2 regions of the Saccharopolyspora sp. NPDC003752 genome follow, and region 1 is predicted to be linked to the other one. Evidence: riboswitches for the same ligand, from Rfam matches in the RefSeq annotation. Region 1 holds a riboswitch; the other holds the start of a gene.
The links. Region 1 has a riboswitch for cobalamin ahead of ACWEV3_RS02860 (ribonucleoside-diphosphate reductase subunit alpha). Riboswitches for the same ligand answer to the same signal wherever they lie in the genome.

Region 1 (5,688 bases):
AAGGACGAGGCGCAGCGGATCCTCGACGCCTATCAGCAGCGCGCCGCCGACATCGGCAAGCAGGTCGGCGACCCGGCCGCCCGCAAGGTCAGCATGCTGCGGTTCATCCCCGGAGACATCCGCCTGTACGGCAAGGGCTCCTTCATCGGCACGATCCTGGCCGACGCGGGTTTCGGCCGCCCCGACAACCAGCAGATCGAGCAGACCCACACCAAGATCAGCCGCGAGCAGATCTCCCAGGCCGACGGCGACCAGCTGTTCTACGCCGCCTACGGCGAAAGCGCCAAGCAGCAGATGACCGGCGTGGTCGACTCGGTGCAGTGGACGACCCTCAACGCCGTGAAGAACGGCAAGGCCATCGAGGTCCAGGACGACACCTGGTACCTCGGCCTCGGCCCGATCGCCGCCAACCTGGTCCTGGACGACCTGCAGAAGGCCTTCGCCCAGCAGTGACCCGGAGAAGAGCCCATGGGTCCACCGGACTCACGGGCTCTTCGCTGCGCCGAGCCGCAGATCGCCGGCGCTGCGCCCGACGCGCAGCTCGCCCGCCCCGGGCTCGACGTCCACCACCACCGACACCTCGGCTCCCGCCTCGGCCTCGGCGACGGCGAACCCCGCCAGCCGCAGCGGCTCCGCGGCGTACACCTGCACCACCTCGCGTCCCGCTCGGTCGCCGGTGTTGCGCAGCTTGACCCGCACGCCCTCGCCTTCGGCGACGGCCTCCAGGTACTGCCAGGTCGTGTACCCGAGCCCGTGTCCGAAGTGGAACGCCGGTGTCACGCCCCGGTCTTCGTACGCGCGGTAGCCGACCACGGTTCCCTCGGTGTAATGCAGTTCGCCGTCCACCGGCTGCACACCTGGCAGCGGGACCGGGACGTCGGCGAGCTCGGCGGGGAACGTCGTCGGCAACCGGCCGCCGGGCTCCGCCTCGCCCAGCAGCACATCGGCCAGCGCGTCCCCGTACTCCTGGCTGCCGAACCAGGTCCACAGCACCGCGGGCACGTCGGCGGCCCACGGCATGAGCACCGGCGAACCGGCGTTGACCACCACGACGGTGTTCGGATTCGCCGCCACGACCTTGCGGATCAGCTCGTTCTGCGCGCCGGGCAGATCCAGCGAGTCGCGGTCGCGGCCCTCCGTCTCGACCTCGTCGTTGGTGCCGACCACGACCACCGCGACATCGGCGTCCCTGGCGACCGCGAGGGCCGCCGCGAGTTCGCTGGCGTCGTCCCATTCCCGTGCGCGGTGCCCGATTCCGACCGCCACCAGCGCATCGAGGCTCTGCGGGGTGAACTCCACGGTGAGCGCGGCCCGGCCGGCGTCGTCCAGGTCCGATTCCACGATCACCACGTTGAACCGCTGCTCGGGCGGCTCCAGCATGTCGCCCATCGGATCGTCGATCCCGTCCGCGCGCACCACGTCCGCGGCCAGCACCTCCCGGCCCGCGAGCTCGACGCGGAAGCCGCCGGTGCCGTTCACCCCGAACACGTGCTCGCCGACGTCGAGCAGGAGATTCCCCCGCAGCCGCAACGACTTCGTCCCGGCAGGCAGCCCGCCGAGCCACAGCAGCCGCTCGGTGCCGCGCAATTCGCTTTCGAGCACCTCGCCGTCGGCACCGAGGTAGTCGACGCGCAGGCCGTTGCCCTCGCCCGCCGGATCGGCGACCTCCGCACCCGGGATCACGTCCAGCAGCCGCCGGTGCCGGACACCGCGCTGGTACACGACATCCGCGTCCGGCAACGCCGCCCGCAGCCCGTCCAGCGGAGTCACCACGTGCGGCGGGCTGACGTGCGAGGAACCGCCGCCCTGCGCCGCCGGAATGGTGGCGTTCTCGCCGATCACCGCGACCTTGGCGACCTTCGGGTCGATCGGCAGCAGCGGCGCATCCGACACGACCTCGTTGCGCAGCAGCACGAATCCCTGCGCTGCGAGCCGCCGGATGACCGGCCGGGCCTCCTCCGGCGGACCGCCACCGCCAGGCTCGGAGTCCTCGAACGCGCCGACGCGGTCGGCCAGCCGCAGGACGCGCAGGACCTTGTCGTCGAGCACCGACTCGGGAACTCCGCCCTGCTCCACGGCCTTCGCGAGTTTCCCGTCGCTCCAGGGGCTTTTCGGCCCGGGCATCGCCAGGTCGAGACCGCCGAGCGCCGCCGCCTGGAGCGAGCGGGTGGCGAACCAGTCGGACACGAGCACGCCGTCCCACGCCCACTCGCCCTTGAGGATGTCGTTCACCAGCGCGGAATTCTCGGTCATCGTGCTGCCGTTCACCGAGTTGTAGGCGGCCATCAGCACCCACGGCGACGCCTTCGCGATGATCCGCTCGAACGGCTTGAGGTAGAGGTCGCGCAGCGTCCGCTCGTCGACGATCGCGTCGTAGCTGAGCCGCTCGGTCTCGCTGTCGTTGGCCACGAAGTGCTTCGGCGTCGCGGCCACCCCGCGCGACTGGATGCCCGCCACCACCTCGGCGCCGATCTCGCCGATCAGCAGCGGATCCTCCGAGAAGTTCTCGAAATGCCTTCCGCCGAAAGGACTTCGGTGCACGTTGACGGTCGGCGCCAGCACCACGTGCACGCCCCGGCGGCGCGCCTCGTCGCCGAACATCTCCCCCGCGGTCCGCGCCGCCGCCCGGTCCCACGTCGCCGCCAGCGCGGACGCCACCGGGAACAGCAGCGAGGTGTCGCGCTCGTCCCAGGTCGTGCCGCGCACCCCGTTCGGGCCGTCGGAGAGCACCAGCGACCGCAGCCCGATCCGGGGCATCGGGTGCAGGGTCCAGAAGTCGGCTCCGGTCAGCAGCCGCGCCTTGTCCGCCACGGTCAGCTCCGAGAGCAACGACCGAAGCTTCGCCTCGTCCACCGGGTCCCCTTTCGCCAGCCCCCGGCCGCCCAGTCTCGGCCACCGCGCCCGGACTGTCGACCGGTACCGCGCCAAGCCGCTATCTGCCCATGCGCGCCGCCCCCGAACCCAACATGTAGTGTGTTGATCGCTGGTGGTTCACCGGAGGCGTCCGGTGAGGCAAGAGGGAACCCGGTGCGAATCCGAGACTGCCCCGCAGCGGTGAACGGGAACGAAAGTCGTGACCCCGCTGCCGAACGGCAGCGGGTAGAGCACTGGGCGAACAGCCCGGGAAGCCACGACCACTAGGCCGCCCGTGAGTCCGAAGACCTGCCGCCGGTGCACGCGCGAAGCGTGCTGTCCGGGACCTCGAGGGCGGGTCTGCGCGGACGACCAGCGGCTGCCGCCGCGGGTCTCCTCGCGCGCCGTCGTGGTCCGCCGAGCTCGCGAGGGAGAAAGCCCGTGACGGCGACACTCAACGACTGGACCCGTGTGTCCACTGTGGTCCACCAAGCCTGCGCCGGGCTGTCCGGCGTGTCCGCCGAAGCCGTGCTCGACGAGGTGCGGCGCACCGGCTACACCGGCATCAGCGACGACGAGCTCTCGCTGGCCCAGGTCATGGCGGCGCGCACGCTGATCGAGACCGAACCGAACTACTCGCAGGTCACCGCCCGGTTGCTGCTGGACCGGATGCGCCGCGAGGCGCTGAGCTACCTGGGGGAGCCGCAGGAGGCCGACCAGGAGGAGATGCGCGCCCACTACCCGGAGTACTTCGCCGACTACGTGCGGCGCGGCATCGAGCTGGAGATGCTGGACCCGGAACTGGGCGCTTTCGACCTGGCGCGGCTGGGCGGCGCGCTGGTGGCGGAACGCGACCTGACCTTCGGCTTCCTCGGGCTGCAGACCCTCTACGACCGGTACTTCCTGCACCACGACGGCACCCGGTTCGAGCTGCCGCAGGCCTTCTTCATGCGGGTCGCGATGGGTCTCGCGCTGCGCGAGGACGACCGCGAGGCGCGGGCCATCGAGTTCTACCACCTGCTGTCGTCGTTCGATTTCATGTGCTCGACGCCGACGCTGTTCAACGCCGGCACCACCCGGCCGCAGCTGTCGTCCTGCTTCCTGACCACTGTGGACGACGACCTGTCCGGCATCTTCCACTCGATCAGCAACAACGCGCTGCTGTCGAAGTACGCCGGCGGGCTGGGCAACGACTGGACGCCGGTGCGCGGCATCGGCGCCCACATCAACGGCACCAACGGGAAGTCGCAGGGCGTGGTGCCGTTCCTGAAGATCGCCAACGACACCGCGGTGGCGGTCAACCAGGGCGGCAAGCGCAAGGGCGCGGTGTGCGCGTACCTGGAGACCTGGCACGTCGACGTCGAGGAATTCCTCGACCTGCGCAAGAACACCGGCGACGACCGCCGCCGCACCCACGACATGAACACCGCGAACTGGGTGCCCGACGAGTTCCTGCGCCGCGTCGAAGCCGACGAGCAGTGGACGCTGTTCTCCCCGGACGAGACCGCTGACCTGCACGACCTCTACGGCAAGGCGTTCGCCGAGCGCTACCGCGCCTACGAGCAGGCCGCCGACCGCGGTGAGATCAAGGTGTTCAAGCGGGTCCGCGCGGTGGAGCTGTGGCGGCGGATGCTGACCATGCTCTTCGAGACCGGCCACCCGTGGATCACCTTCAAGGACCCGTGCAACCTGCGCTCGCCGCAGCAGCACAACGGCGTCGTGCACTCCTCGAACCTGTGCACCGAGATCACCCTGAACACCAGCACCGACGAGGTGGCGGTGTGCAACCTCGGGTCGATCAACCTGGCCCGGCACGTCACGGCCGACGGCATCGATGCCGAGAAGCTGGAGCGCACCACCCGCACCGCCGTGCGGATGCTGGACAACGTCATCGACATCAACTTCTACACGATCCCCGAGGCACGCCGGTCCAACCTGCGGCACCGGCCGGTCGGGCTGGGGCTGATGGGCTTCGCGGACGCGCTGTTCGCGCAGCGCATCCCGGTGTCGTCGGATGCGGCGGTGGAGTTCGCCGACCGCAGCATGGAGCAGATCAGCTACCACGCCATCGCCGCGTCGAGCGCGCTGGCGGCCGAGCGGGGCCGCTACGAGTCCTTCGACGGTTCGCTGTGGAGCCGCGGCATCCTGCCGATCGACTCGCTCGAACTGCTCGCCGAGGCCCGCGACGGCGACGTCGACCTGGACCGGTCGTCCACGCTGGACTGGGAGGCGCTGCGGGCGCGGGTGGTGCGCGATGGCATGCGCAACTCCAACGTGATGGCCATCGCGCCGACCGCCACGATCTCCAACATCTGCGGCGTCAACCAGTCCATCGAGCCGGTCTACCGCAACCTGTACGTCAAGGCGAACATGTCCGGCGACTTCACCGTGGTCAACCCGCACCTGGTCGCCGACCTGAAGCGCGTGGGGCTGTGGGACGACGCGATGGTCGCGGACCTGAAGTTCCACGACGGCAGCCTGCTGCCGATCGACCGGATCCCGCAGGAGCTCAAGGAGCTCTACGCCACCGCGTTCGAGATCGAGCCGCGCTGGCTGGTCGAGGCGGCGGCGCGGCGCCAGAAGTGGATCGACCAGGCGCAGTCGCTGAACCTCTACGTCAGCCGGCCCAGCGGCCGCACCCTCGACGAGCTCTACCGGCTCGCCTGGCACAAGGGCCTGAAGACCACGTACTACCTGCGCTCCACCAGCGCGACCCACGTGGAGAAGAGCACCCTGCGCGGTACCGACGGCAAGCTCAACGCGGTCCCGACGGCGACCCCTACTGCGGTCCCGACTGCGGTCCCGGTCGCGGAGATCCCGACCGCGGCGGCCGGC
Region 2 (5,688 bases), on a different contig from region 1:
GACCTCTCCGGGCGCCTCGAGACTGAGCTTCCCCAGGTCTTCGGATGTCAGTAACTTACACGGATCAACCTTCGCCGCCTCGGCGCTCGTCGACGCCGTGGCCTTTCCGCTCTCGCTAGAGTCCGTGTTGGTTCCGCCATTCCCCGGGGTCCCACAACCTGCGACCCCAAGTAGAAGTGCAAACGCGCCCACAACGACAGGACTCGACACCAACCTACGCACCTGAACAATCCCCGTTCTCACACCTGCACGCCGTAGTTGGCGTTGCCTTCGTCGACTTCCCGGTAGAGCTGAATGCCCTTCTTGATCGCCTCGATCACTTGCGGCACGCGCTCCTGCATCTGCAGGATGAGCTCTTCATACGAGCGACCATCATCACCTGCTGCGACCGCTTCGTTGAAGTCGGTCATAACTCGACCCGCTGGACTATCCCCCAACGGTGTGCGCTGCTTCAATTGGAACAAATCACGCCGCATCTCCGACAGCGCGCCGCCATCGAACTCCTGGAAAATCCTGATCAGCTCGTCGCCTGCCTCCGGCGTGACCTGGAAGCCGCCGCTGTTGGCCGCGCTGATGATGCCCTGCATGGCGTCGTCCGTCGCGGCGAGCCCGGCCGCCGCCGATCCAATCGACCCCGTCATCGCTTCTCCCCAGAAGAATCGTCTTTCCCCGCAGCGCGGCCGAACCTAGCACCGCATCCCGCGCGCGAACGCCGATACGAGACAAATCCGCAATACCTCACCCGCTTGATCAACCCCAATGGCCCAATGGCACCGATTCGATGGTGGCCGAGCTCACGGGGTTCTGGAACGGTGCAGGCGACGATCATGGACGGTCGTCCCAGTCAGCGAGGAGTCGCCCGATGCCGACCAGGCCGCCGCTGGTGCTGTCCTTCGCCGCGCTGATCTCCAACTTCGACCGCTTCGCGGTCACCCCGATGCTGCTGCTGATCGCGCTGGCGATGGAAGAGCCGCTGGCCGCGGCGGTCGCCGTCGCCAGCGGCTACTTCCTCGCCTACGGCCTCTCCCAGCCGCTGTGGGGTTTGCTGTCGGACCGCTTCGGCCGGCTGCCGGTCATGCGCGGCACGATGCTCGCCGCCGCGGCGGGCGGGGTGGTTTCCGCACTGGCGCCGAACCTGACCGCGCTGGTCGTGGCGCGCGTGGTCACCGGCGCGTGCATGGGGGCCGTCGTTCCCGCGTCGCTGACCTACGTCGGCGATACCGTGCCGCAGGAGCACCGGCAGGGCGCGCTTTCCGATCTGATGGCGGCATCGGCGATGGGCACGGCGCTGGCGACCGCCGTCGGCGGGCTGCTGGCCGGTTTTCTCGACTGGCGCGCGGTTTTCGCGCTACCCGCCGTCTGCGCGGCGGTGTGCGTCGTCCTGCTCCGCAAGCTGCCGGAGCCGGAGCGCGCTCAGGCCCAGGGCGTGCGCAGCCACCTGATGGCGGTGCTGACGAATCGTTGGGCGCTGCTGGTCTTCGGGTTGGTGTTCGTCGAGGGCGCGGTGCTGCTGGGCACCATGACGTTCCTGGCGTCGGCGCTGGTCCACGGGGGCGTGGACGTCGCGGTGGCCGGGCTCGCCACCGCCGCGTACGGCGTCGGCGTGTGGGTGTTCTCCCGGCTGGTGAAGGTGCTGGGGCGGCGCTTGGCGGTCTGGCAGCTGATCGCGACCGGCGGCGCGTCGATGTTCGTCGGCTACCTGGTCGTGACCGCCACCGCGAGCATCGCGACCGTGGTGATCACGGCCTTGCTGCTCGGCGGCGGTTGGTCGTTCATGCACTCGTCGTTGCAGACCTGGGTGACCTCGGTGGCCCCGGAGGCCAGGGGCACCGCCGTGGCGCTGTTCGCGTCGGCGTTGTTCCTGGGCAGCGCGGCCGCATCGGCGGCGGCCGGGCATTTCGCGGAGCGCGGCTCGTACGGCTTGATCTTCGGGATCGCCGCCGCCACGGCGGTTCCGCTGCTGATCGTCGCTGCCGCCTGCCGCCACCGCTACCAGACACGCGTCGTCGCGCCCTCGGTCGGCGACCGGGCGGCGTGAGGGGCGATTAAAAGAGCCCCCGCACTCGACCGGCCTGGGGGTTACCGGGAGCGCGGGGGCATCTTGCGGGTCCACCCCTGGGGGTCAGGTGGACGGCGTCACCGTACCAATCGGTCGGGTGGGCCAGAAGACGGAACGTCGGATCTCGTAATCAAAACGAGATCAAGCGGCGTGAGGGCGCTCGTCCCGGACCGCGCGGACGACGCCGGCCACGTTGTCCGCGGACAGCTCCTCCAGCCGCAGGCAGGGGCCGCCCAGCGCGGCCCCGAGCCGACCGGCCAGGCCGAGCCGGACCGGTCCGTTCTCGCAGTCCACCACGACGGACGCGACGCCCGCCTCGGCGAGCAGGCCCGCCGAGCGCAGCGCGTCATCGACGGCCTGCTGCGTGCGAATCCGCCCGGTGAGCCCGGAATCCAGCGGCACGGTGGCCTTTCCGTCGGTCAGCAGCACGACCAGGGCGCGCCGTTGCGGGTCCCGCATCCGTTCGGTCTGCACCACCCGGTGCACGCGCAACAACCCGTCAGCCAGCGGCGTGCGGCCACCCGTGCGCAGCCTCCGCATCCGCGCGGCCGCGATGTCCACAGAGGACGTCGGCGGCAACGCGAGTTCCGCCGAGTCGCCGCGGAAGGTCACCACGCCGACCTTGTCGCGCCGCTGGTAGGCGTCCCGCAGCAGCGACAGGACGGCGCCGCTGACCGCCGACATCCGTTCCCGGGCGGCCATCGATCCCGACGCGTCCACCGCGAACAGCACCAGGTTCCCCTCGCGCCCCTCCCGGATGGCGCGCCGCAGGTCGTCGCCGCGCAGCACCAGCCCGGGGCCGCTGCGCCCGCGCGCGACCTGGTGCGGCGCCGCGGCGGCCAGCGTGGCCGCCAGGTGGATGCCGTGACCCTCCACAGTGGATGCCCGCGTCGTCCGGCCGCTCCGCGCCCGGGACCGCGACCGCCGCCCCGGCGCGCCGTCGCCGAGCCAGGGCACCTCCAGCAGCCGCGCCTGAAAAGCCGGCGCCGGCGCCGGCGGCGGCCGCTCCGCGGGCGCCCGGTCGTCGCTGCGCTCCTCCGAGCCGTCGGCTCCGCCGTCCGGCCCGGTGGGTCCTTCGGGCCCTTCCGGCGGCTGACCGCCGCCGTCCGGGCCTTCCGGCGGTTCGTCGTCGCCGTCGTCGGCGTGCTCCGCCGCCTCGGACAGGGCCTGTTGGAGCTGGTCCTCGTCGATGCCGGGCTCGTCGAACGGGTCGCGGCGGCGCCGGTGCGGCAGCGCGAGCCGGGCCGCCGCCTCGACGTCCTCCTCGGCGACCGCCTCGGCGCCGCGCCAGGCCGCGTGCGCGGTGGCGGTGCGCGCCAGCACGAGGTCGGCTCGCATGCCGTCGACGTCGAAGGACGCGCACAGCGCGGAGATCCGGCGCAGCTCGGCGTCCGGGAGGTCCACCGAGTCCACCCGGGCGCGGGCGGCGGCGATCCGCTCGGCCAGTTCGGCGTCGGCACCGGCCCACCTCGCGGCGAACCCGGCCGGGTCGGCTTCGAACGCCAAGCGGCGGCGCACCACCTCGGTCCGGGTCGCCACGTCCCGCGACGCGGCGACGTGCACGGTGAGGCCGAACCGGTCGAGCAGCTGCGGGCGCAGCTCGCCCTCCTCCGGGTTCATGGTGCCCACCAGCAGGAACGACGCCGCGTGCGAGACCGAAACGCCTTCCCGCTCGACGTGCGCGCGGCCCATCGCCGCGGCGTCCAGCAGGAGGTCCACGAGGTGGTCGTGCAGCAGGTTCACCTCGTCGACGTAGAGCACGCCCCGGTGCGCGGCGGCGAGCAGGCCGGGCTGGAAGGCGCGGACCCCTTCGGTCAGGGCGCGTTCCAGGTCGAGCGAGCCGATCAACCGGTCTTCGGTGGCGCCGACGGGGAGTTCGACGAGCTGGGCGGGTCGTTGCGCGGCTTCGGAGCCGTGCGGGCCGTCCGGGCACTGCGGGTCGGCGGCCTGCGGGGCGCAGCCGAAGCGGCAGCCGGTGATCACGTCGAGCGGCGGCAGCAGCGACGCCAGCGCACGCACCACGGTCGACTTCGCCGTGCCCTTCTCCCCTCGGACGAGCACGCCGCCGATGGCCGGGTGCACGGCGTTGAGCAGCAGCGCCAGCCGGAGGTCGTCGTGGCCGACGACGGCGGAGAAGGGGAAGCGCGGGGCAGCGGTCATGCCGGTGTTCCTTCCTCGGGGTTCGGACGCCCCGGTGGCGGGAACAAGGGGCGGCAGTGTCCTGACTCCCGGATCACCGCGCCCCTCCGGCCTTCCCAGGTCGCCCCGGTGGCTCGCGGGGGAGGGCCGCTCCCCGGTCACAGTGGCGCCGACCGTGCCGGATTCCCACCGGTTTCCTGGCGCACCCCTTGCATTCGGATCAAGGTGCATCGTCGCAGAACCGGCCCGGCGGACCAACCGACCGCGGCGACGACGAGACCAGCACCACTGCGGCCGGGGTCCGCGGGGGACTGTCACCGGCGGGCGGCGTGCAGCCCGTCGACGGGGCCGGCGAGGTGCCGTGAGCATTTTGTGCTGCCATAGCGACACAAAACGCTCACGGCCCCCGGCGACGATCACCACCAAGTCCCGAGTGGCACCGGTCACGCCCGCCGGCGGGGCTCCCGGCGCATGTCGACGTGCGGGATGCCGTCCTCGAGGTATTCCTCGCCGTCCTCGACGAAGCCGAAGGAGCGGTAGAACTCCTTGGCGTAGGTCTGGGCGGCGAGCACGGCAGGCGTGTGCTGCACCTCGGCGACCGCGGCGCGCATCAGCTTGCGCGCCAGCCCCAGCCCGCGCGCGCTCTTGGCGGTGCAGACCCGGCCGATGCGGAAGGTGCCGTCGGGGTCTTCCAGCAGCCGCAGGTAGCCGAGCACGTAGCCGTCGGCGGAGTCGATCCAGAAGTGGCGGGTGGTCTCCTCCAGGTCCCGACCGTCCAGCTCCGGGTAGGGGCATTCCTGTTCGACGACGAACACGTCGACGCGCAGGCGCAGCATCCGGTAGAAGTCCTCGGCGTCCAGGTCCGCGGTGTAGGCGCGGTGGACGGCGGTCGCGAGCGGCTGGAGGGTCACCCTTACCTGGATATCACAGCGAGGTCTCAATACCCGCATCCACCAGCACCGGGAGTAGTCAACGCCACTCCGGCCGCCGGCGGGCGGGCGCTGCTCTGATCGGGCCAGTTTCGCGCCGAATCGCTGACCCGCCGCCGAGACCGCGGTTAGCCTGCGCGAGATCGGGAGCCGAGCGGCCATGGGGGATTCGTGAGCGAACCGGTGTTCGGCGTCGACGGCGCGCGAACCGAGGAGGAGATCAGGCGCTGGGCCGACGGCATCCAGGCGAAGGCCGACCGCTACCAGCAGATGCAGCAGCAGGTGACGGCGGTCAAGGCCACCGCGGAGTCCCGCGACGGCGTGGTGCGGGTGACGGTCGACAGCGCCGGCGCGGTCACCGACCTGCAGATCACCGACGACGCGCGCCGGATGTCCGGCGCGGGTCTGGCGGAGTCGGTGCTGACGACCATGCGGCAGGCGCAGGCGGGCATCCGGGACCAGGTGGCCGAGGTCATGTCGGCCACGGTCGGCGACGACACCGAGACCGTCAACGCGGTCGTGTCGGCCTACCGCGAGCGCTTCCCCGATCCCGAGGCCGAG

Region 2: it holds a riboswitch for cobalamin, as region 1 does, so the genes downstream of both, ACWEV3_RS27225 (putative cobaltochelatase) here and ACWEV3_RS02860 (ribonucleoside-diphosphate reductase subunit alpha) in region 1, are expected to answer to the same signal.

The regions. Positions count from the first base shown of each region.
Region 1 covers NZ_JBSGJZ010000001.1:594,360-600,047, forward strand. The annotation lists gene ACWEV3_RS02850 (ABC transporter substrate-binding protein) at 1-453, shown strand, start outside; gene ACWEV3_RS02855 (glycoside hydrolase family 3 protein) at 484-2,853, opposite strand; cobalamin riboswitch at 2,971-3,184, shown strand; gene ACWEV3_RS02860 (ribonucleoside-diphosphate reductase subunit alpha) at 3,295-5,688, shown strand, end outside.
Region 2 covers NZ_JBSGJZ010000023.1:124,833-130,520, reverse strand. The annotation lists gene ACWEV3_RS27240 (DUF3558 domain-containing protein) at 1-210, opposite strand, end outside; gene ACWEV3_RS27235 (hypothetical protein) at 240-641, opposite strand; gene ACWEV3_RS27230 (MFS transporter) at 863-2,038, shown strand; gene ACWEV3_RS27225 (putative cobaltochelatase) at 2,201-4,219, opposite strand; cobalamin riboswitch at 4,252-4,423, opposite strand; gene ACWEV3_RS27220 (GNAT family N-acetyltransferase) at 4,642-5,109, opposite strand; gene ACWEV3_RS27215 (YbaB/EbfC family nucleoid-associated protein) at 5,299-5,688, shown strand, end outside.